4 regions of the Rhizobium sp. YS-1r genome follow, and region 3 is predicted to be linked to each of the others. Evidence: predicted binding sites of a transcription regulator. Region 3 holds the regulator's gene; each other region holds the start of a gene.

Region 1 (5,803 bases), on a different contig from region 3:
TTTCCATGCGCGGCGAAATCAAGCGCCTCCAGCGCCGCCTCGGCACCACCTCGATCTATGTGACCCATGATCAGCTGGAAGCGATGACGCTGGCTGATCGCCTCGTTGTGCTGAATGGAGGCAGGATCGAGCAGATCGGTGCGCCGCTGGAAGTCTATCATGCGCCGGCGTCCACCTTCGTGGCGAGCTTCATCGGCTCCCCGGCCATGAACCTCGTCAAGGGCGAGCTGCATGGTGACAGGCTGGCGATCGGCCCGTCGGTGATCGGCCTCAATGGTTTCGCGCCCGCCTCCGGTCCCGTTACGGTCGGCGTCCGTGCCGAGGATATGCGGGTTGCACGCGAGGATGAGGAAGCGTTGCCGTTCCGCCTGGAATATACGGAAGAGTTGGGCTCGCAGCGTCTCATTCACGGCGCCGTGGGCGACCAGCAGGTTACCGTCGCCGTCTCGCCCGAGACCGAGCTCGCGCCCGAGATGCGCATTGCAGTCGATGCGAGGCGTCTGCACTTCTTTGCCGCGGATACCGGCAGGCGCCTTCCGGGCAAAGTTCCGGCCGAGGCGAAATTCGCGCCGGCCGAGCCGGTGGCCTGATCGGTCTTGAAATCGGGCCTATCGCTAAAATTGTAGCGTCGGTCTGAACGACCAGCTTACGCTTTGCGGCTACTGTCCCCTGGACCTGACAGCCAAGGGGGCAACATGAGCTGGCAAATCCTGGCGGCGGCCGCGACGGCCATCGCCGTCCGATACAAATCCTATGCGCCGGAACCGTCGACGGCAAAACCCTTTATCGGCGCCTGCCCGGATTCCCTGGAAATGGCGCCGCTTCCGATCGAGCCGAGCTGGGTGATTGCCGGCAATCCGCAGGCGCGGGCCGCTTCCCACTCGAAGGCTGAGGACGAATGCGCTGCGACCGGCGTGTGGGATTGCACGGCGGGCACCTTCCGCTGGTTCTTCGGCTGGGACGAGACGGTGGTCATCCTCGAAGGCGAGGTGCATGTGACCGCGGAGGATGGCACACAGCGCGTTCTCCGTGCCGGCGACGTCGCCTATTTCAAGGGCGGCACCTGGGCGACCTGGCACATTGACAACTATGTCAGGAAGATCGCCTTCCTGCGCAAGCCGTTTCCCGCGCCGCTCGCATTTCTCTACCGCCTGCGCAACATGCTGCGTCCCAGGGGCCAGGTCGGCCTCGCCGGCTGATGGTCGCTTTGACCGGTTGCCTTTGAGTGTCCGCCGTCCTACATCAGGCGGGCACTTTTTGAGGGGCTGAAGTCATGGCGAGAATCCGCAAAGTCGCATTTCAGATGGACCATATCTCCGGCATCAATATCGCCGGTGATTCCACCTTTGCCATGGCGCTCGAGGCGCAGGCCCGCGGCTATGAGCTTTTTCATTATACGCCCGACCGGCTGAGCATGCGTGATGGCAAGGTCTTCGCCGCCGTAGAGCCGCTTTCGGTGCGTGACATCAAGGGCGACCACTTCACGCTTGGCGACAGGCAGCGTATCGATCTCTCCGCCATGGACGTCATCCATCTGCGCCAGGACCCGCCCTTCGACATGGGTTATATCACCTCGACGCATCTGCTCGAGCGCATTCACCCGAAGACACTCGTCGTGAACGACCCCGCCTGGGTGCGCAATTCGCCGGAAAAGATCTTCGTCACGGAATTTGCGGATCTGATGCCGGCGACGCTGATTTCCCGCGATGTTGCCGAGATTGCGCGCTTCCGCGAAGAAATGGGCGACATCATCCTGAAGCCGCTCTACGGCAATGGCGGCGCCGGCGTCTTCCATTCCGCCCGAGACGATCGCAATTTCTCCTCGCTTTTGGAAATGTTCAACCAGATGTATCGCGGCGAGCCCTTCATCGCCCAGGCTTATCTGCCCGCAGTGCGCAAGGGCGACAAGCGCATCCTGTTGATTGACGGCAAGCCGGTCGGGGCGATCAATCGCGTGCCGGCCGAGCACGACAGCCGTTCCAACATGCATGTCGGCGGCCGCGCGGAACCCGTCGAGATCACCGCGCGGGAAGAGGAAATCTGTGCCCGCATCGGTCCGGCGCTGCGCGAGCGAGGCTTCCTTTTTGTCGGCATCGATGTGATCGGCGATTACATGACCGAGATCAACGTCACGTCCCCGACCGGCATCCGCGAGGTGAAGAAGTTCGGCGGCGCCGATGTCGCAAGCCTTCTTTGGGATGCAATCGAAGAAAAACGCGGCTGATAAAGCAATTCCGGAAAAGGGGAGGCTTCGCTCATTCGAAATTGCACAAAAAGAAGGCGGCCTCATGATTTCGTGAAGGTTGAGCCGCCGCCGTTTCGGATCCGGATCGTCTTTGTTCCGTCAATACAACTGGCTGCAACCTCGTTGCAGCGGCGGCGCGAAATTGTTCGTCTAATGTTCTTGTTTTATTCCTTGTTCCATGCCAGATTGCAATCGCTGGCGCGGAAGGCGTGTAATCGCTGGTGCTTCAGTCAGGGCTTGGGGGCAAGTTGAAATGGTTGCACGCGTCAGTACGGTTGCATTCCAGGGGATCGAGGGCGTTCCGGTCGACGTCCAGGTGATGGTCGGTCCGGGCAAGATGAACATGCATATCGTCGGTCTGCCGGACAAGGCGGTGGCTGAAAGCCGGGAACGGGTGCAGGCGGCGCTGCATGCATCCGGGCTTGCCATGCCGCCCAAGAAGGTGACGGTCAACCTTGCGCCGGCCGACCTTCCGAAGGAAGGATCGCATTTCGATCTGCCTATTGCATTGGGGCTGATGGCGGCGCTGGGCGCGATACCTGCGGATGCGCTGGCCGATTACGTGGTGATCGGCGAGCTCAACCTCGACGGAACTCTGGCGCCGGTGACCGGCGCCCTGCCGGCGGCGATCGGTGCCAACGCGATGGGAAAAGGCCTGATCTGCCCGGCCGATAGCGGTGCGGAAGCGGCCTGGGCGGGCGCGGATATCGATATCGTCGCGCCGCGCAGCCTGATTGCGCTTGCCAATCATTTCCGCGGCACCCAGGTGATCTCCCGACCGCAGCCGGCGATCCGGGCGATGCCGGCCAATCTCCCCGATCTCGCCGATATCAAGGGGCAGGAAAGCGCCAAGCGGGCGCTGGAAGTGGCGGCGGCCGGCGGACACAATCTCCTGATGGCAGGCCCGCCCGGCTCCGGGAAATCCATGCTCGCGGCGCGGCTTCCCTCCATCCTTCCGCCGCTGTCCGCTGCCGAGCTTCTGGAAGTCTCGATGATCCATTCGATCGCCGGCCAGCTCTCCGGCGGCAAGCTGTCGGATCGCCGTCCCTATCGCACGCCGCATCATTCGGCCACCATGGCGGCGCTGGTCGGAGGCGGCCTGCGCGCCAGACCGGGGGAGGCGTCTCTTGCCCATCACGGCATACTTTTCCTCGACGAGTTCCCGGAGTTTTCGCCCCAGGCGCTCGATGCACTGCGTCAGCCGCTCGAAACCGGGGAATGCATCATCGCGCGTGCCAACCACCGGGTTTCCTATCCGGCGAGCATACAGCTCGTTGCCGCCATGAACCCGTGCCGCTGCGGCATGGCGGGTGAGCCCGGCCATACCTGTGCGCGCGGCCCGCGTTGCGCCGCCGATTACCAGGCGCGAATTTCCGGCCCCTTGATGGACCGTATCGATATCCGGATCGACGTGCCGGCGGTATCAGCCGCCGACCTGATCCGCCCGATGTCGGCGGAAAGGAGTGCTGATGTGGCAAAGCGAGTCGCCGCGGCTCGCGAAAGACAGCGGGAACGTTTCGCGGGCGCCGGTTGTCCAGGCGTCCTCACCAATGCCCGCTGCTCGACATCGCTGATCGAGAAGTTCGCCGAGCCGGACCCGAACGGATTGCAGTTGCTCCGGGATGCTGCCGAAAAGCTCAAATTTTCCGCCCGCGGCTACCACCGCGTGCTCAAGGTGGCGCGCACTCTGGCCGATCTCGACAACAAGGATACGGTGGGCCGCATCCATCTCGCCGAAGCGATCTCCTATCGCATGGCTGGCGAACGGCTCACGAATGCGGCGGCGTGATTGCTGTAGTGAGCAGTGATTAGTCGGTGGTGAATAGTGCTCTCATCGAGTTTATGTGCTGCGATCTGCCTGCGACACTACTCACTACTCACTCTTTTCACCCACCCAGCCCTTCGAACAGTGCCGTCGAGAGATAACGTTCGGCGAAGGAGGGGATGATCACGACGATGTTCTTGCCGGCATTTTCAGGCCGGCTGCCCACTTCGATGGCAGCGGTGAGCGCTGCACCTGAGGAGATGCCGACGGGAACGCCTTCGAGCCTGGCGACGAGGCGGGCCATTTCCATGGCTTCCGCGCTGTTGACGGTGACGACCTCGTCGTAGATCGAGGTGTCGAGAATCTTTGGGGCGAAGCCGGCGCCGATCCCCTGGATTTTGTGCGGCCCGGGCTGGCCGCCGGAAAGCACGGGCGATTCCTCGGGCTCGACGGCAATGACCTTGAGGTCCGGATTACGGCTTTTCAGCACCTGTCCGGCGCCGGTGATCGTACCGCCCGTGCCGATGCCGGAGACGAAGATATCGACCTTGCCGTCGGTATCGTTCCAGATTTCCTCGGCCGTCGTCTTGCGATGGATTTCCGGATTGGCAGGGTTCTCGAACTGCTGCGGAATGACCGCGTCGGGCAGCGAGGCGGCGAGCTCTTCCGCCTTGGCGATCGCGCCCTTCATGCCCTTCGGCCCTTCGGTCAGCACCAGTTCGGCGCCGAGCAGTGCCAGCATCTTGCGGCGTTCGATCGACATCGTCTCCGGCATGGTGAGGATCAGCTTGTAGCCTTTCGCGGCGGCGGCGAAGGCAAGGGCGATGCCCGTATTGCCGGAGGTCGGCTCGATCAGCGTGGTCTTGCCGGGTGTGATCTTGCCCTGGGCTTCGAGGCTCTCGATCATCGCCACACCGATGCGGTCCTTGACGGAAGCGATCGGATTGAAGAACTCCAGCTTGGCAAGCAAATTGGCTTTGACGCCTTTTTCCTTCGCGAGCTTATCCAGCCGCACGATGGGTGTATCGCCGATCGTTTCGGTGATCGATGAATAGATCCGGCCGCGGCCCGGTTTCTGTTCCGACATGGTGTTCTCCCTGACAAGTCGTTCTGATGCTGGAAGATAGGTCCAAAGAGCACCGGAGGCCAGCCGCATTGATCTTCCCTGCGCCGGTCGGGGAGAAAAAAGATGCAGGAAGAGAGCTCGATGCGGAGAGTTTTTGCAACAGCGGGACGTTTTGGAAAATCCCTGCCGAAATAGGGATGGGCAGCTATTGAAAAAGCCCCGGCATAGGGCACTTTAATTCCAGATCGCTGGCACCGAAAGGCGGCCTATGCTCGATCTTGAAGGGGATAATCCATGTCTGATAATGCTGCCCGGAACCGCAAGCTTGCTCCGCTCGCCACGCCCTCAGATCTCGGAACGAACGCCGTGAAGGATATCGCCGCGGCGCTCACGACGCTGCTTGCCGATGTCTTTTCACTTTACCTCAAGACCAAGAATTTCCACTGGCACATGTCCGGTCCGCACTTCCGGGATTACCATCTGCTTCTCGATGAGCAGGCAGAGCAGATTTTCGCAATGACGGATGACGTTGCCGAGCGCGCCCGCAAGATCGGCGGCACGACCCTGCGTTCGATCGGCCATATTTCCCGGCTGCAGCGCATCCCCGACAATGATGCGGATTTCGTGACGCCGGAGGATATGCTGGCGGAGCTCAGGGAAGACAACAAGCAGCTGATCGCCCTCATGCGGCAAACGCACGACCTCTGCGATGAGCATAACGACGTGG
Region 2 (5,803 bases), on a different contig from region 3:
CACGTAAGGCTGGGTCAGCGAGCCTTTCTTCGAGTTGGCGGCCAGCGCATACCACTCCGCCTGGGTGTCGATGTCGAAAACGCTGTAGGCGATATCGCCGGAGCGGCTCTTGGTCCAATAGGGTGCAAGTTCGCCCTTCTTGTTGGCCCCCATCTCCTTGTTGCCGACCAGGTCGGCGTTCTTGCCGTCGAAGGTGCCGGGGGCTTCTGCGAACCAGCTGCCATAGGCGAATGCGTTCTGCTCGAGATTGGCCTTCAGGGCATCGACCACGCCCTTGCGATCAAGGTAATCGCCCGCATGACCGCGACCGATCACGCCGGCGATCGATCGGGCGGCGCCCGCGAGTTGTCCCATGTCGACGGCGACTTCGTTGGCGATCGAGCGAGCCTCGGCCTCGGCCTGAGCCATGGTGAGCGACGAGACGCGGCTGCGTGTCTGGGAGATCAGGAAGAGGTTGGAGATGACGAGAACTGCAGCGATTGCCAGGCTCGTCACAAGGATCAGTTTCGTGGACAGGGACTTGATCTTCAGCGGAAACATGGGCTCGCGCCTTCAGCAGGGTATCAAAGGGGGAGTATTCACCTGGAGGCGCCCCGTCATGGGGCTGCCGCGGAAGGGATAGCTGGCGAATCCACTGCCGCGGAGGTGTTGGCGACACCCTAGGATCGATATCTTAACTTTGACTGAAATCAGCGCAGCCGGAATTGACATCGCAACAGCACGGTTGCCGCCTACTTCAGACTCGGCGATCGACCTGATCGGCGAGCGGGATGGACGGCTGCGCACCGCGGACAAGGCAGGCGAGCGAGCCGGCAACCGCCGCCCTGCGGAGTGCTTCGGCAAATTCAAGTCCCTGCTCCAGGCTGGCGGCCAGGTAGCCGCAGAACGTGTCGCCCGCCCCGACCGTATCGACCGGTTCGATCTTGAGTCCTTCAGCAGAAAAGAACCGACCCTCACGGATGGCTACGACGCCATCGCCGCCGAGTGTCACCACGAAGGTCTGGCCGGTTTCCGAATGCAGCTTTTCCAATGCGGCCTTACGCGTGGCGGCATCCGGAATCGGATGCCCCGCAAGAAGCTCGAATTCTGTCTCGTTGGCGACCACGATATCGGCAAGCCGGGCAAGCCGTGCAGCGTCATCCGTCAGCGGCGCTGTATTCATCAGCGTTACAATCCCCTTTGCGCGTGCCGCCTTGAGGGCCGCTTCCACCGTTGTCGCCGGAATCTCGAGTTGCAACATCAGGATGTCGCCGGTCTGCATGGTTTCGACTGCCGCGTGGGCCTGTGCCTCACTCACGGTGCCGTTGGCGCCGGGCACGACCGCGATCATATTCTCGCCTATGCCGCCGACAAGGATCAGCGCCGTGCCGGTCGGCGTGCTGACATGCGCGACGGCGGACAGGTCAACCTTAGCTTCATCGAGAAGGACGAGCGCCGGTCCGGCAAAGTTATCTTCGCCGACGGCTCCGACCATCTTCACCGTGCTTCCGGCGCGCCGTGCCGCCAGCGCCTGGTTGGCGCCCTTGCCGCCGGCAGCCGTTGCGAAGCTCGTTCCTGCAACGGTTTCACCGGGCTGCGGAAGGCGTTCGGTCGTTGCGGTGAGATCCATGTTGATGGAGCCGAGGACAGTGATCATGGGCAGGCCTGCTTGCTGGTGTAAAGTCGCGCGACACTGCCCGAGAGCGTTACTCCTCGTCAACCACCCTGAGCTTGAGCAGGCCGGTGCGGCTTTCGACGACCTTGGCCTGCGGCGCGTCGCGGGATGCTTCGGCGTCTGCCGGCGCTTCCAGTTCCAATGCCTCGATCCTGGCGCCACGGCGATTGAGCTTGTCAGTGGACGTGATGATCTGCTCCACATCCTTCTGGGCGGCGAGGAAATGCGCCTGAAGTTTGCGGGTCCTGTCGTCGAGCCGGGCCAGATCCTCCACCAGAAGCGCTACCTCGCCCTGGATGAGATGCGCCTGTTCGCGCATCCGCTGATCTTTCAGGACTGCCTGGATGACCTGGATCGACAGCATCAGGAGAGAAGGCGATACGAAGACCACGCGGGCGCGTTGCGCCTTCTGCACAACACCCTCGAAATGCTCGTGGATCTCGGCGAAGATCGATTCCGACGGCACGAAGAGGAAGGCCATCTCCTGGGTTTCGCCCGGCAGGAGGTATTTCTCGGAAACGTCTTTGATATGCACGTCCAGATCGCGGCGGAACTGCTGCGCAGCCGCCCGCCTCGCTTCTGGTGCGGCAGCCTCGCGAAAGGCATTCCAGGCCTCCAGCGGGAACTTGGCATCCACTGCCAGCGGCGGTGCGCCGTTCGGCATCTTGATGAGGCAGTCGGGCCGGGTGCCGTTGGAAAGCAGTGCCTGGAACGAATAGGCGCCGAGCGGAAGGCCGTCCGCGACGATCGCCTCCATCCGCCCCCGGCCCAAAGCGCCGCGAGTCTGCTTGTTCGACAGGATCGCCTGCAGGCCGACGACATCCTTGGCAAGCGTCTGGATATTGTTCTGCGCGGCGTCGATGACGGCGAGTCTCTCCTGAAGCCGGCGGAGATTCTCATGCGTCGACTTGGTCTGTTCGGTAATCGTCGCGCCGATCCGGTGCGTCATGCCATCAAGACGCTGGCTGACAGCCTGGTTGAGTTCCGATTGCCGCGCCGAAAGCGTCTCCGCCATGGCCGACAGCCGGCCCTGCATCTCGCTCTGGGCACGAAGGAGTTCGGAAAGCCTCGCTTCCGCCTCGACCGCCTGCCGGGCGATTTCCCGCTGGCGACGGTTGATAAAAAACACCGCGAGCAGAATAACTAGCGCCGCCGCTGCGGCTGCAACGGCCACAGCCTGCTGGTCGGCCAGAAGCGCGGGGAGACGTGCGAGAAGATCATCCATGGCGGGAAGCTAACAGAATTCCGCGGCTTGAAAAGATCAAAACGTGAACATTATATAAAAAAGCGAAGCGATCCCTGTTTCTTCCGAAAAAAAGTTACGTTATGGGAAGCCATGACCATCAAACCGCTGATTATTCTCCCGAACCCGATCCTGCGCCAGGTTTCCAAGCCCGTCGAACAGGTAAATGACGAACTCCTGAGGCTTGCCGACGATATGCTGGAGACCATGTACGAGGCGCCTGGCATCGGCCTTGCGGCGATCCAGATCGGCGTGCCGCGCCGGCTTCTCGTCATCGACGTTGCCCGGGAGGGCGAAGAGAAGAACCCGCAGGTCTTCATCAACCCGGAGATCGTCAAATCCTCCGACGAGCGGTCCGTCTACGAGGAGGGCTGCCTTTCTATTCCGGAATATTACGCCGAGGTGGAGCGGCCCGCGGCTGTCACGGTCAAGCATATCGGCCGGGACGGCAAGGAACATATGGTGGAGGCCGATGGCCTGCTTGCCACCTGCCTGCAGCACGAGATCGATCACCTGAACGGCGTGCTCTTCATCGACTACATCTCGCGTCTGAAGCGGGAGATGGTGATCAAGAAGTTCACCAAGGCCGCCAAGGCGAAGGCCGTTTAGGGCTTCAACCGGCGATCTTCAGTTTGAAGGCGCGCTTTCCAAGCGTGGAACGTCCATGTCTCTTCGAATCATCTTCATGGGCACGCCGGAATTTTCCGTGCCGACGCTTGAGGGCCTGAAGCAGGCGGGCCATGATATCGTCGCGGTCTATACGCAGCCGCCGAGGCCGGGCGGCCGGCGCGGGCTTGATCTCGTCAAGTCGCCGGTACATCAGGCGGCCGAGCTTCTCGGCATTCCCGTCTTCACGCCCGCCAACTTCAAGGATCCGGAAGAGCGCGAGAAATTCCGGGCTCTGAACGCCGACGTGGCCGTGGTCGTTGCCTATGGCCTGCTTCTGCCGGAAGCGGTCCTCACCGGCACGCGGCTCGGCTGTTACAACGGCCATGCGTCGCTCCTGCCGCGCTGGCGTGGTGCAGCCCCCATACAGCGGGCGATCATGGAAGGAGACGAGAAGACCGGCATGATGGTGATGCAGATGGAGAAAGGCCTCGATACGGGGCCGGTGGCGCTTACTAGGGAAGTCGAGATCGGCGAAAACATGACGGCGGGAGAACTGCACGACAAGCTGATGCTGGTCGGCGCCCGCGCCATGGTCGAGGCGATGGGGAAACTGGAAGCCGGCGACCTGCCGCTGACGCCGCAGCCGCAAGAGGGCGTGCTTTATGCCGCCAAGATAGACAAGGGCGAGACGCGCATTGATTTCTCGAAACCGGGGCGGGATGTTCATAACCATATTCGCGGCCTGTCGCCCTTTCCCGGCGCCTGGTTCGAGGCCGAGATCAACGGCAGGCCGGAGCGCATCAAGGTTTTGGCATCCGAAATGAGGGAGGGGCGTGGTCAGCCAGGCATGGTGCTGGATGACGCGCTGACGGTCGCCTGCGGTGATGGTGCCGTCCGGCTGCTGAAGCTTCAGAAAGCAGGCGGCAAGCCGCTTGCGGCGGCCGATTTCCTGCGCGGCACGCCGATCCCGGCCGGGGCGAGGCTCTCCTGATGCCGCGATACCGCATGACCGTCGAATATGACGGCACCAATTATGTCGGCTGGCAGATGCAGGAAAACGGCCACTCGGTGCAGGCGGCGCTCCAGGGCGGCATCCTGTCGCTGACCGGCGAAACCGTCTCGATCCGCGGCGCGGGCCGCACGGATTCCGGCGTTCACGCCGTGGGTCAGGTCATCCACGCGGATCTATCGCGCGAGTGGAAGCCTTATAAGCTGCGCAATGCATTGAACGCCCATTTGATGATGGCGGGCGAAAAGGTGTCGGTGCTCGACGTCCAGGCGGTCGATGAGACGTTCGATGCGCGCTTTTCGGCGCTCCGCCGGCATTATCTCTACCGCATCCTCAATCGTCCGTCGCCATTGGCGCTGGAGGCCAAGCGCGCATGGTGGGTGGCGCGCCATCTCGATCACGAAGCCATGCACGCAGCGGCGCAGACGCTGGTCGGGCACCATGATTTCACGACGTTCCGTTCGGCCCACTGCCAGGCGACGAGCCCGGTTCGCACGCTCGACCGGCTGGATGTGACCCGCACCGGCGACCTGATCGAAATCCGGGCAAGCGCCCAGAGTTTCCTGCACAACCAGATCCGCTCCTTCGCCGGCACGCTGAAGCTTGCGGGCGAGGGCAAGATGACGCCGGAAGATGTGCGCGCCGCGTTGGATGCGCGGGATCGCTCGGCCTGCGGGCCGGTCGCGCCGCCGGAAGGCCTCTATTTCATGAAGGTCGATTATCCCGGCGATCCGTGATCCCGCAAAGATAGTCAGAACGGATAGATGCCGAGGAAGCGTTGCAATGCTTCGGTCAGCAGCATGCCCGGAACGATCAGCACCAGGACGAGGCCCGTGACCATCAGCGGCTGCGGCCCGCAGATCATCCGCATCACCCGTGAGACGGAAACGACCATGGCGATGAGCAGGGCGAAGTGGACGAGCGCCAGCAACGCGTCGAGGCTGGAAGGCAACAGGAAGCGCAGACTGAGCAGGCCGTAGAGATAGGCGAACGGAACCGAGAGCCAGTTGACGCTGACGACGACGGCCGAGAATTTCCGCCCGATGCCGAGCAGCGCGCAGAGAATGCCGGCAAGAATCAGCGGCACCAGCCAATTGAAGACCTCCAGCATCGCCATGCGGACGAAGAAAAGCCCGCCGACCCGCGCACCCGCCGGCATGCCTTCGAGCAGATAGGCCCGCCACCACAGCCAGGAAATCGCTGCTGCCGGCAGGCACCAGACGAAAGCCCAGAACGAGCGCATCATGCCTCGATCGGAAATGTCGAGGAGCCGGAAACCTTGGGCGTC
Region 3 (5,803 bases):
TGGAAGATTTCCGAACCCATGCGCACCGCGTCACGCAGCGTATCGGCGCCGACCGGCATGATCATGAATTCCTGGAAGTCGATCGGGTTGTCGGCATGGGCGCCGCCGTTGATGATGTTCATCATCGGAACGGGGAGGACATGCGCGTTCGGACCGCCCACGTAGCGGTAGAGCGGCAGGCCGGCGGATTCGGCGGCGGCCTTGGCGACGGCGAGCGACACACCGAGGATGGCATTGGCGCCGAGGCGCGACTTGTTCGGCGTGCCGTCGAGCGCGATCATCGTCTTGTCGATGTGGATCTGGCTTTCGGCATCGAAACCGCCGATCGCATCGAAGATCTCGGTGTTGACCGCCTCGACAGCCTTTTCGACGCCCTTGCCGCCGTAACGCTTGCCGCCGTCACGCAGTTCGACCGCCTCGTGCGCGCCGGTCGACGCGCCGGACGGAACAGCTGCACGGCCAAAAGAACCGTCTTCCAGATAGACATCCACTTCAACCGTCGGATTACCGCGGCTGTCGAGGATTTCACGGGCGATGATATCGGTGATGGCGGTCAAAAGACTCTCCCTGGGCTTGGACGTCAGATCTATATGGTTCGTGTCACTGACCATGTCCCATGGTCAGTGACACGAAAATTACAGTGCAGCCGCTTTTCGCGCTTTTTCAGGCGGGCGCTTCAGGCAGCCTTTGCGACCGCATCGAGGGCAAGCAGCTTTTCCAGAAGCCGTGGCATATCTTTGAGATGCACCATGTTCGGACCGTCAGACGGAGCATTGTCCGGGTCCTCGTGGGTCTCGATGAAGAGGCCGGCGACACCGACGGCAACGGCCGCCCGCGCCAGCGTCTCGACGAATTCCCGCTGGCCGCCGGTGGAGCCGCCCTGCCCGCCCGGCTGCTGGACCGAATGCGTCGCGTCGAAGACGACCGGAGCGCCCATCGCCGCCATAATCGGCAGCGAGCGCATGTCGGACACCAATGTGTTGTAACCGAAAGAGACGCCGCGTTCGCAGAGCAGCACGTTCGGATTGCCGCTCTGGGTGAACTTGGCCAACACGTTCTTCATGTCCCAGGGCGCCAGGAACTGGCCCTTCTTGACATTGATGACGCGGCCGGTTTTCGCCGCAGCGACAAGCAAGTCCGTCTGGCGGCAAAGGAAGGCCGGGATCTGCAGCACGTCCACGGTCTGGGCGACGATGGCGCACTGCTCTTCCGTGTGAATGTCGGTGAGAACCGGGAAGCCGAATTCCTTCTTCAGATCGGCGAAGATTTCCATGGCGCTTTCGAGCCCGATGCCGCGCCTGCCGGAAATCGACGTGCGGTTCGCCTTGTCGAAGGATGATTTGTAGACAAGCCCGATGCCGAGCTTGTCGCAAAGCTCCCTCAGCGCACCCGCCATCATGAAGGCGTGGTCGCGGCTTTCCATCTGGCACGGGCCGGCGATCAGCGACAGGCGGGCATCCTGTGCGAAGACGACCTTGCCGTGCCCTTCACCGACGGAGACGCGCGGATTGGCGGAAACTTCCATGAGACTATTCCTCGAAACCGAACAACACACCCTGGCCGGGCGCCGCCTGGACCAGCACACGGCCTTCCCGGCGGACGAATGCGACGTCATTAGCAGCAAGGATGATCTCTGTCACGGCAAGATCGGCAGTCTTGAAGATGATCGCCCGGCCGCGCAGACCTTCGGCATTCGGCAACGGCACAAGGGCGAATTCCGATTCGAGATCTTGATCCTGCATGACGCGGATGCGTGTGTTCGAAGCGACAAGCTCCACGGCCGCAGCTTCGATCCCGGCTTTCGCGAGCAGCACCTCTTCGAGCAGGGGCGCAAAATCGTCGGGCGATGCGGCCGAAAGAACGATCTCGCTCAAGCCGGTCACCGTATTGGAATGGCGTTCCAGTTCGCCTCGATCGGCCGGCAGCGGATTGATCCGCTGTGCAGAGAACAAGAAGAAATCCGGCGCATGCTCGTTTCCCGCAAAGGCCAGCCGGAAGCTTGCCTCAGTCTCGGAACCGTCCGGCATCTTCACGCCGCGGGAGAATTCCAGGATATCGCCCGCGGAAATCCCGCGCAGCCTGAAACGCGCGTGATCGGCTGCCGCATCGCCCGTGGCAACCGCGAGGGCCGAAAAGCCCTGCCTGTTACGCGCCTTGCGGAAGGCGAGATCCCGGGCGGTGAAGACATTGCCGCGCTTGGCCGCGGCTGCCGCCTGACGCCGGTTGGCGATCGCCAGCGGCTCCAGATAGGCCCCATCCGAGAAAAACACGCAGGCATTGGCCGTGCCGAAAGGATGAAAGGCCTCCGGCGCAACTGTAAATCCGAGTTCTGCCAGTCGCGAACGCGCGACGGCAAGGTCCGCCACCGGCAGAACGAGATGATCGATTAGTCTAGCATTCACGCGAGAGCCCCCAGAATCCGGAATCGCAGCACTACATTGGCAGCGGATCGGCTTCGAGCAAGTGGTGTCGAAAGAGATATGTTGCAGACATCCATGAAGAAAAATCATCATACTTCACGAAAATTTAGGGACTTGCGGAACACATATGGAACATATAGTGTATGTTCTTGATTTGTTTCCGACTCTCAAGGTGCCAAATATGCTCACGCGCAAACAGCAGGAATTGCTTCTGTTCATTCACGAACGCATGAAGGAATCCGGCGTGCCGCCCTCCTTCGACGAAATGAAGGACGCGCTCGACCTCGCGTCGAAGTCCGGCATCCACCGGCTGATCACCGCACTGGAGGAGCGCGGCTTCATCCGCCGCCTGCCGAACCGGGCACGTGCCCTTGAAGTCATCAAGCTGCCGGAAGCCTATCAGCCGAGCCTGCAGCCACGCCGCGGCTTCTCGCCGAGTGTTATCGAGGGCAGCCTCGGCAAGCCGCAGCCGGTCGCTGCCGCTCCGGCCAAGCCCGCAGCCAACGACGATCTCTCCAACGCCACCACGGTTCCCGTCATGGGCCGCATCGCCGCCGGCGTGCCCATCTCGGCGATCCAGAACAACACGCATGATATCGCAGTGCCCGCCGAGATGCTTGGTTCCGGCGAACATTACGCGCTGGAAGTCAAGGGTGATTCGATGATCGAGGCCGGCATCCTGGACGGCGACACGGTGATCATCCGCAACAGCAACACCGCCAATCCGGGAGACATCATCGTAGCGCTGGTGGACGAGGAGGAAGCGACGCTGAAGCGCTTCCGCCGCCGTGGCGCCTCGATCGCGCTGGAAGCCGCGAACCCGGCCTACGAAACCCGGATATTCCCGCCCGACCGGGTAAAGGTCCAGGGCAAGCTGGTCGGCCTCATCCGCCGTTACCATTGATCAATTGCCGAAGCTGTTCCGGGAGCGCCGAGGCGAACATCTTGTTCCGCCAGTCATAGTGGCGATGCCTGCTCCAGGGGCGGTCATGGCCGGCCATGGCGGGGCGAATAGTCCATTGCCGGATGTCGGCTGCGCCGTGCAGGGAAATTTCGAGCGCACCAGTCTTTCGCAAAGCATTGCCGTTGATCATCAATGCGCCGGAGCGGCAGTGATCGAAACGGGCGCGCGGCGCGATGATGATATGGGCGGCATCGCAGGCCGCACCGGCATAACGGCTGTCTTCGACGGAGGCTATGATGGTGCCCCCGGAAGTTTTCACCCCGCAGAAGACACGCGGCTCGCATACGAAATGACCGGCAGGCACCTGCCTGATGCGGGACCGCGCCGTCTCGATTTCGGCCTGCGTCAGCTCGCGGCGCTCCTCAGGCTTCCCATCGGGCGGTTTATCTCTTGCTGATGACACGTCCGGTTTTATGGGATCGCCCAGGAGAAGTGCCCGTTTCCACTGGCCGTAGATGAAATCGGGCGGGCGGGTGCGGTTGGTGGCAATGCCTTCCCTGCCTATCAGGGCAATCATCGTTCCGTCCTCGGAAACGAGAATATCCGGCAGGGGCTTCGATCGTTCGTGCCAGGAGAACAACAATGCGGCTGCAACGAGCGGAATGCCGACCAGCCGAAGCCTGCTTCTCAAAAGGGTCAGCAGAAGAAAACCGGCCGTGGAGACAGGCAGGAACCAGGGATGCTGACGGCCGATACCGGCGTCGCCGCCCCAGGCCGCCACATGTCTTGCTATGGAGATCACCGCTTCCAGGCCGAGACCCATGAGCTTCAGGAAGGGCGCATCGAGCCCGAACGGTACGAGCAGCATGCCGACCAGTCCGGCCGGCATGACCACGAAAGAAATGATCGGCATGGCGGCGAGGTTTGCCGCCAGACCGCCATAGGTCGCAATCCGATGGAAATGCTCGACCGAAAAGATCGCCGTCGACGTGCTGCCGATCAGGGTCGTGGCGAGAATGCCCGCAATGAATTTCCAGGAAGCCAGTACCGGCGTCACCACAGGGTGACGAATTTGCAGCGGTTCCGGATCGTGCTTTTTCGATCGATTTTTCCAGAGCGCATAACCGGCGACCAGCGCTGCGGTCGCCGCAAAGGACATCTGGAAGCTGGGCCCCAGGATTTCCGAGGGCGAAACGGCGATAATGATCAGGGCCGAAAGCGCCACATTGCGCAAGCTGATCGACGGCCGGTCGAAGAAGACTGCGACAAGCATGACCGCCATCATGATATACGCCCGCTCGGCTGAAACACCGAAGCCGGAAATCAGGTAATAGGCGGTCGCCATCAGGAGCGCGCCGGCGGCAGCGATCTTCTTCACCGGATAGGCCTGGGCAAACCCGGGAAAAAACGAAAGGACAGTGCGGACGCCGACGAAGAAGATGCCGGCGGCAAGCGCCATGTTCAGCCCGGAGATCGCGACGATATGGGCAAGTCCGGAAAGCCGGAGCGCCTCGGTGGTCTCCTTGGAAATAGCCCGGCGTTCGTCGGTCACGATCGCGGCTGCGAAGGCGCCCGCATCGCCCGGCACCGTTTCGCGAATATGGCTTGCGATGGCGCTGCGCAGATCGAAAAGCCCGCTTTCGAATTCTGCAATCCAGGCTCGCGGCAACGCCGGGCCTGCCTCCTTATTCGGCACTCCATAGAAAAAGCCGACGGCGCCGATACCATCGAAATAAGAAGAGAAGGCGAAATCGTTAAGCCCCGGCAGTGCAGGACCCGAAGGCGGCGATATGCGTACCCGGCCACTGATCGTCTCGCCGGTTTCCGCAGATTCGTGCCGCGCCCTGGCAAGCAGCGACACCCGCTCCGGAGGGCGTCGGATCTCGGGATTGGCTGTCCGTCCGACGCGGACTAAATAGCGCCAGCGTCCATTCGCATCGATTTCCCGCCGCTCGACCACGCCGGTCAGTTCGGTCGTCACCGGCGAGTCGAGAACGACTGTACTTTGCCTCCATGTTTCCAGCTCCGCGAGCATCATGCCGCCGAGAAAGAGTGCGGCGGCGACCGGGATGATACGTGCCATGCCGAATTGGTGACGCGTTATGGCAGCAATTATGGTGCATGCGAGAAAAGCCACAAAAAACGGCAGAAAAGCCGGATCTTGCGGCAAGGAGAACCAGCATGCGGCCCCTGCACCGACGACAACGGGAACGAAGAGGAAGCCATGCCCATGCGCCTCCTCTTCCAAGATCATGGACGGCGCATTGCGCCACAGGCGCTTCAAACCCACGGATATACGATGCGGAAGCGCCCTCCCCGGATGCGCCACCGACCTTCGTTCGAACGCTGGAGAAAGCTCAGAAAGATGCCCCTGGTCCACCGATCGGGATGCGTCTTCGCCGAACGCGAAATCCATCGGCCTGGTTGCCGGCCGCCCCGTCTTGATCAGCTTCGGAAACGCAGTGTCTTCCGACATGAA
Region 4 (5,803 bases), on a different contig from region 3:
TCTTGAATGCCCAAAGACCCTATTTGAGACAATTTCATTTTGGTAGTTCCTGACCAGATATCTTCCTCTAAGGCTTTTTGCTCTCCTGATATAATCTTCGAATATAGAGAATTGCTTCGTCATTTCTTTTCCGGATTGGATATACACGTCAGCAACTTTAAATCTCCCTGATGTATCTTTCATTTCTTTCAAAATTTCCTCGAAATTTTCAATCGCTGATATAGTGTCTCTCTCGACTAGAGACCTTATTTCCTCCGAAATATCTACAATACTCCCCAGTGTTTCTCGGAAAATAAGTCCAATGTCCGCCTTATTACCGAATTTTTAAAATATCTTTCTCTTTCTTCATTTTTTATTGATCTGTTTCTCGAAACCTCTTCAACTGAGGCAAAGAGAGAGGCTCGGTGCTCATGTAAGGATAACTCTTCATTCCAATTACTTCCTATCGTATAGGAAGACACTGGTTGGGTCTGGTGCTGAGAAAAATTACGGAGACGCTCAAAAAAGCTGAAATCTACAGATTTATTCCGACAATTCGTCCAAAGTGTAGTGAATACATCTTTTAAATCGACTCCGGGCGAAAGGTGGTCAAATTTTGGAAATTGGTCTTTGAAGCTTGTGACAGAATTGAGGAAAGACGCTACTTTAATATTTCCACGAATTCGATTGTCTTGAGCAAACTCAAAATCTGAAATCGGAAATAGGCTGTGCCTCAATGACGATTCCAGTATAAAGCTTTCAAATTCCGCCATTGAATAAAAAACTTGAAGTAAATTCTCTTCAAATATTATATTATTCTTGATTGTTGCATGTGAGGCGGAAAGCTTCTGAAACTCGATATGTGTAAGTTCTAATTGGCATCTAAAATCAATAAAGGGGCTGATCAAAAAGTATTTATCGTCTTTGTGTCCTCCTGGGGATAGATTTTTTGTCAAAGCTTCACACCCGCTCCACAAACCCCTCAAGCACCCGCTTCTGCCCCGCCCTATCAAAATCGATCGTCAGCTTGTTGCCCTCGATCGCCGCAATATTGCCGTTGCCGAACTTGATGTGGAACACCCGGTCGCCGACGGAGAATTGCGAGGGGGTTTCGGTGGTGGATTTCGCCACCAGTTCGCCCTCGATGGTGCGGCCGCGCGGGCCGCTTTCGCCGTAGCCGATGCGTTCCACCGCGTGGCCGGAACGGGTGCCCCAGTTGTCGCGGGTGGCGTCGGTCTTGTTCTGCTGGGCGCGTTTCCAGCCGGGCGTCGAATAGGTGTTGGCGAAGGGATCGGCCTTGTCGAAGCGCGATTGGCCATAACCACCGCGTCCGCCGCCATATCCCCCGTAATTCGTATCGGCGACGGCGACGTCCACATGCATCTGCGGCAGTTCGTCGAGGAAGCGTGACGGCATGGTGGATTGCCACAGTCCGTGGATGCGGCGGTTGGAGACGAACCAGATATGGCAGCGCCGCTTGGCGCGGGTAATCCCCACATAGGCGAGGCGGCGTTCCTCCTCCAGCCCTGCGCGGCCGCCTTCGTCGAGCGCCCGCTGATGGGGAAAGAGGCCTTCCTCCCAGCCGGGCAGGAAGACCGTTTCGAATTCGAGCCCCTTGGCGGAATGCAGCGTCATGATCGACACCGCATCCATATCCTCGTTCTGCTCGGCATCCATGACCAGCGACACGTGTTCCAGAAAGCCGCGCATCGACTCGAAGGCTTCCATCGAGCGGATCAGTTCCTTGAGGTTTTCGAGCCGGCCCGGCGCTTCGGCGGATTTGTCGTTCTTCCACATGTCCGTATAGCCGGACTCTTCGAGGATCTGCTCGGAAAGTTCGATATGCGGCGTGTTCTCAAGCTTCTGGCTCCAGTTCCTGAAGCTTTGCACGACGTCGAACAGGGCCTTGCGCGCCTTGGGCTTCAACTCATCCGTCTCGATGATATCCGCGGCAGCCTGGAGCATCGGGATATCGCGGGCGCGGGCATAGTCGTGCAGATAGCGCACCGTCGTATCGCCCAGGCCCCGTTTCGGCGTGTTGATGATGCGCTCGAAGGCGAGATCGTCGGCCGGCTGGCAGACAAGCCGGAAATAGGCCATCGCGTCGCGGATTTCCATCCGTTCGTAGAAGCGCGGGCCGCCGATGACGCGATAGTTGAGGCCGAGCGTCACGAACCGGTCTTCGAACTCGCGCATCTGGAAGGAGGCGCGCACGAGGATCGCCATGTCGTTCAGCGCATGCTTTTTCCCGTCGGAATCGCCGCGCTGCAGCCGTTCGATCTCCTCGCCGACGGCGCGGGCCTCCTCTTCGGAATCCCAGGCGGCATGCACGATGACCTTCTCGTCGTCGGGGTTCACCCGGTCGGTGAACAGCGTCTTGCCGAGGCGGCCTTCGTTATGGGCGATCAGATGGCCGGCGGCGCCGAGAATATGTTCGGTGGAACGGTAGTTGCGCTCCAGCTTGATCACCCTGGCGCCCGGAAAATCCTTCTCGAAGCGCAGGATATTGTCCACTTCCGCGCCGCGCCAGCCATAGATCGACTGGTCGTCGTCGCCGACACAGCAGACATTCTGCGGCACGCCCTTCGGTCGCTGCGCGAGCAGGCGCAGCCACATGTATTGCGCGGTGTTGGTATCCTGGTACTCGTCGACCAGGATATAGCGGAACCTGTTGTGGTAATCTTTCAGGATATCCGGGTTCTGGCGGAAGATCGCGATCGGATGCAGCAAAAGGTCGCCGAAGTCGCAGGCATTCAGCGTTTTGAGCCGCGCCTGATAGGCGGCGTAAAGCTCGCGGCCCTTGCCGTTCGCGAAGGCCCGCGCATCGCCTTCGGGAATATCGGCGGGCAGCAGGCCCTTGTTCTTCCAGGTGTCGATCATGCCGGCGAACTGCCGGGCCGGCCAGCGCTTGTCGTCGAGCCCCTCCGCCTGGATGAGCTGCTTGATGAGGCGGATGACGTCGTCCGTGTCGAGAATGGTGAAGTCGGAGCGGAGCCCTGCGAGTTCCGCGTGGCGGCGCAGGAGCTTCACGCCGATCGAATGGAAGGTGCCGAGCCAGGGCATGCCTTCCACCGCGCCGCCGGCGAGCACGCCGATGCGCTCCTTCATCTCGCGGGCCGCCTTGTTGGTGAAGGTGACGGCCAATATCTGCGAGGGGAAGGCCCGGCCGGTCTCAAGGATATGCGCGATGCGTGTCGTCAGTACCCGCGTCTTGCCCGTACCGGCGCCCGCGAGCACGAGGACGGGGCCGTCCAGCGTCTCGACCGCCTCGCGCTGCTCCGGGTTGAGGCCTGACAGATAATCGGGGGCGCGATGCTGATCCCGGGCGGCCATGGCGCGCGCTGCGATGCCGAGCCCGGCATTTCCCGCAGGCGGCGGGGCAGGCGCCTTGCGCGGCGCCGGTTCGGGCTCCTCGTCGAAAAACGGGATGTCGTCGAAACTGTTACTCATGCGGCCAATGTAATGATTCGGACCTGAAAGACCAGAAAATGTTCCTCTTTTATTCCTAGTCTCTCCATAAGTCCCGGCTAAATTGTGGAATGGCGGACCGCAGCTCCGTCAGAAAACCGCAATGAGGGGCGTCATGTATGCATCCGATCTAACAAACCCGTGAGATTTCGTGAGGTTACATTTCCGTAAGGTACGGAATCTCCCATTGCCTGTGCACATGCAAAAAAGGATACTTGCTCTGGAAATTGGAATGCGCGCCACCCGGAGACCTGAATGCGGATTTGGAAACAGCTTCTGCTGAGTATCGTGATCCTGGCCGGAGCCTTGTGTCTATGGGTATTCATGGTCCCGAGCGCCGGTGAGACCCTTGCGAGGATGGGTGTCCCGGGGCAGGTGGTGGCTGCGATCCGTCCCGAACAGGCGAAACCCGCGGCGCAGGGCGCAGGCGGCGGTAATGCTGCAGCGCAGCAGCCGGGCCGGAGCGGCCAGGGTGCCGGCGGACAGCGCGGCCAGGGCGGCGGCAACCGCCCGACCATGGTGGTCGCCGAGCCGGTTTCGACCGGCACCGTCAACGATCGCCTGTCGGCGATCGGCAGCGGCGAGGCGATCCAGTCCGTCATCGTCATGCCGCAGGCCTCCGGTACGATCCATGAGATCATGGTCGCGTCCGGCCAGAAGGTCGTGAAGGGCCAGGTGCTTGCCCGCCTCGACGACGACGAACAGACGATCGAGCGCGATAAGGCAGAGGTGGCGCTCAGGAGCGCCCAGGAGAAATCCGTCTCCTACAAGAACCTGCAGTCGGTCTCCCGCCTCGACGTGTTCGATGCGCAGATCGCCGAAGAGGCGGCGAAGCTTGCCCTTTCCACTGCTGAACTCAATCTGAAGCGTCGCGATATCGCAGCGCCGATCGACGGGATTGCGGGCATCGTCGCGGTCAATATCGGCGACAACGTCACGACGCAGACCAATATCGTCACCATCGACGACCGGTCGGCGATCCTCGTCGATTTCTGGGCGCCCGAGCGTTTCGCCATCGCCATCGAGCCGAACCAGCCGGTCGAGGCGAGCTCGATCGCCAGACCGGGCCGGATCTTTTCCGGCAAAGTGGAAGCAATCGACAACCGCGTCGATCCTGCAAGCCGCACGATGCGCATCCGCGCCCGCGTCGAAAATCCGGGCGACGTGCTGCGTGCCGGCATGTCCTTCAGCGTCAGCATGCGTTTTGCAGGCGAGACCTATCCGGCCGTCGATCCGCTGGCCATCCAGTGGGACGGTGAAGGCTCCTACGTCTGGCAGATCAAGGACGGCAAGTCGGTCAAGACCCGGGTGCGCGTCGTGCAGCGCAATCCCGATGCGGTTCTCGTGGAAGCTCAGCTCAACGAAGGTGACATGGTCGTGACGGAAGGCCTGCAGCGCGTGAGGGAAGGGGCGCCCGTGCGCATCTTCGGCACGCCGGAAACGGCCGAGGTGGCGCGCCAATGAAGATCGAAATCCCGAGCTTTGGTCACGACAGGCAAGCGCATTCAGGCGACGGCAAATCCAGCCAGACGTTTACGGCGCTCTTTGTGAGGCGGCCGATCCTGGCTGCGGTCCTCAATACGCTGCTCGTCGTCGCGGGCCTTGCGGCGCTCGCGGGCGTCGAAGTGCGCGAACTGCCGGATGTCGACCGGCCGATCATCACCGTGCAGACCAATTATGACGGCGCCTCGCCGCAGACCATGGACCAGGAGGTCACCCAGGTCATCGAGGGGGCCGTCGCCCGTGTCAGCGGCCTCAAGGCGCTTTCCTCGCAGTCGCAGTTCGGTTCGAGCCGGGTGACGATGGAGTTTAACGATTCCGTCGATCTTTCGGACGCGGCGAACGACGCGCGCGATGCGGTCGGTCGCATCGCGAACCAGCTCCCGGACGACGCCGACGAACCGCGCATCGTCAAGGCGGATGCCGATTCGGATGCGATCATGCGTCTGGCGGTCACCTCGTCCAAGCTGTCGATGGAGGATCTGACCCAGTTGGTTGACAACGAGATCGTCGACCGGCTGGCTGCGGTCGAAGGCGTTGCCGACGTCCAGCTTTACGGCGATCAGGACAAGGTATTCCGCGTGGACGTGAACCAGGCGGCGCTCGCCGGGCGCGGGCTGACCGTTGCGGATGTCTCCGAGGCTCTGGAAAGCGCGGCGCTCGACGTGCCGGCAGGTTCCCTCAAGAGCACGACGCAGGACATCGTGGTACGCACCACGGCCAGTCTCACGACGCCCAAGGATTTTGAAAACGTGCTGATTGCGCCGAACATCCGGGTTTCGGATGTGGCGACCGTTTCGCTCGGTCCGGACGACGGCTCCACGGTGCTGCGGTCGAACGGCGTGCAAGGCATCGG

What was found. The regulator LexA, encoded in region 3, represses DNA repair genes until DNA is damaged. The targets are predictions, from matches to a motif close to TGTTCNNNNTGTGTTCNG.
Region 1: the regulator LexA is predicted to act here: its motif matches at 2,400-2,417, upstream of JL39_RS29700 (YifB family Mg chelatase-like AAA ATPase).
Region 2: the regulator LexA is predicted to act here: its motif matches at 2,912-2,929, upstream of rmuC (DNA recombination protein RmuC).
Region 4: the regulator LexA is predicted to act here: its motif matches at 3,469-3,486, upstream of JL39_RS06145 (UvrD-helicase domain-containing protein).

What each region holds. Positions count from the first base shown of each region.
Region 1 covers NZ_JPYQ01000056.1:839,352-845,154, reverse strand. The annotation lists gene JL39_RS29715 (sn-glycerol-3-phosphate import ATP-binding protein UgpC) at 1-590, shown strand, start outside; gene JL39_RS29710 (cupin domain-containing protein) at 696-1,199, shown strand; gene gshB (glutathione synthase) at 1,274-2,224, shown strand; gene JL39_RS29700 (YifB family Mg chelatase-like AAA ATPase) at 2,499-4,034, shown strand; gene cysK (cysteine synthase A) at 4,132-5,097, opposite strand; gene JL39_RS29690 (DNA starvation/stationary phase protection protein) at 5,371-5,803, shown strand, end outside.
Region 2 covers NZ_JPYQ01000056.1:757,570-763,372, reverse strand. The annotation lists gene JL39_RS29310 (methyl-accepting chemotaxis protein) at 1-540, opposite strand, end outside; gene JL39_RS29305 (ribokinase) at 737-1,636, opposite strand; gene rmuC (DNA recombination protein RmuC) at 1,686-2,879, opposite strand; gene def (peptide deformylase) at 2,991-3,506, shown strand; gene fmt (methionyl-tRNA formyltransferase) at 3,562-4,497, shown strand; gene truA (tRNA pseudouridine(38-40) synthase TruA) at 4,497-5,252, shown strand; gene JL39_RS29280 (hypothetical protein) at 5,267-5,803, opposite strand, start outside.
Region 3 covers NZ_JPYQ01000032.1:79,027-84,829, reverse strand. The annotation lists gene eno (phosphopyruvate hydratase) at 1-557, opposite strand, end outside; gene kdsA (3-deoxy-8-phosphooctulonate synthase) at 677-1,525, opposite strand; gene JL39_RS20560 (VOC family protein) at 1,530-2,402, opposite strand; gene lexA (transcriptional repressor LexA) at 2,602-3,324, shown strand; gene JL39_RS20550 (ComEC/Rec2 family competence protein) at 3,305-5,578, opposite strand.
Region 4 covers NZ_JPYQ01000006.1:354,677-360,479, reverse strand. The annotation lists gene JL39_RS31480 (hypothetical protein) at 264-935, opposite strand; gene JL39_RS06145 (UvrD-helicase domain-containing protein) at 940-3,429, opposite strand; gene JL39_RS06140 (efflux RND transporter periplasmic adaptor subunit) at 3,703-4,911, shown strand; gene JL39_RS06135 (efflux RND transporter permease subunit) at 4,908-5,803, shown strand, end outside.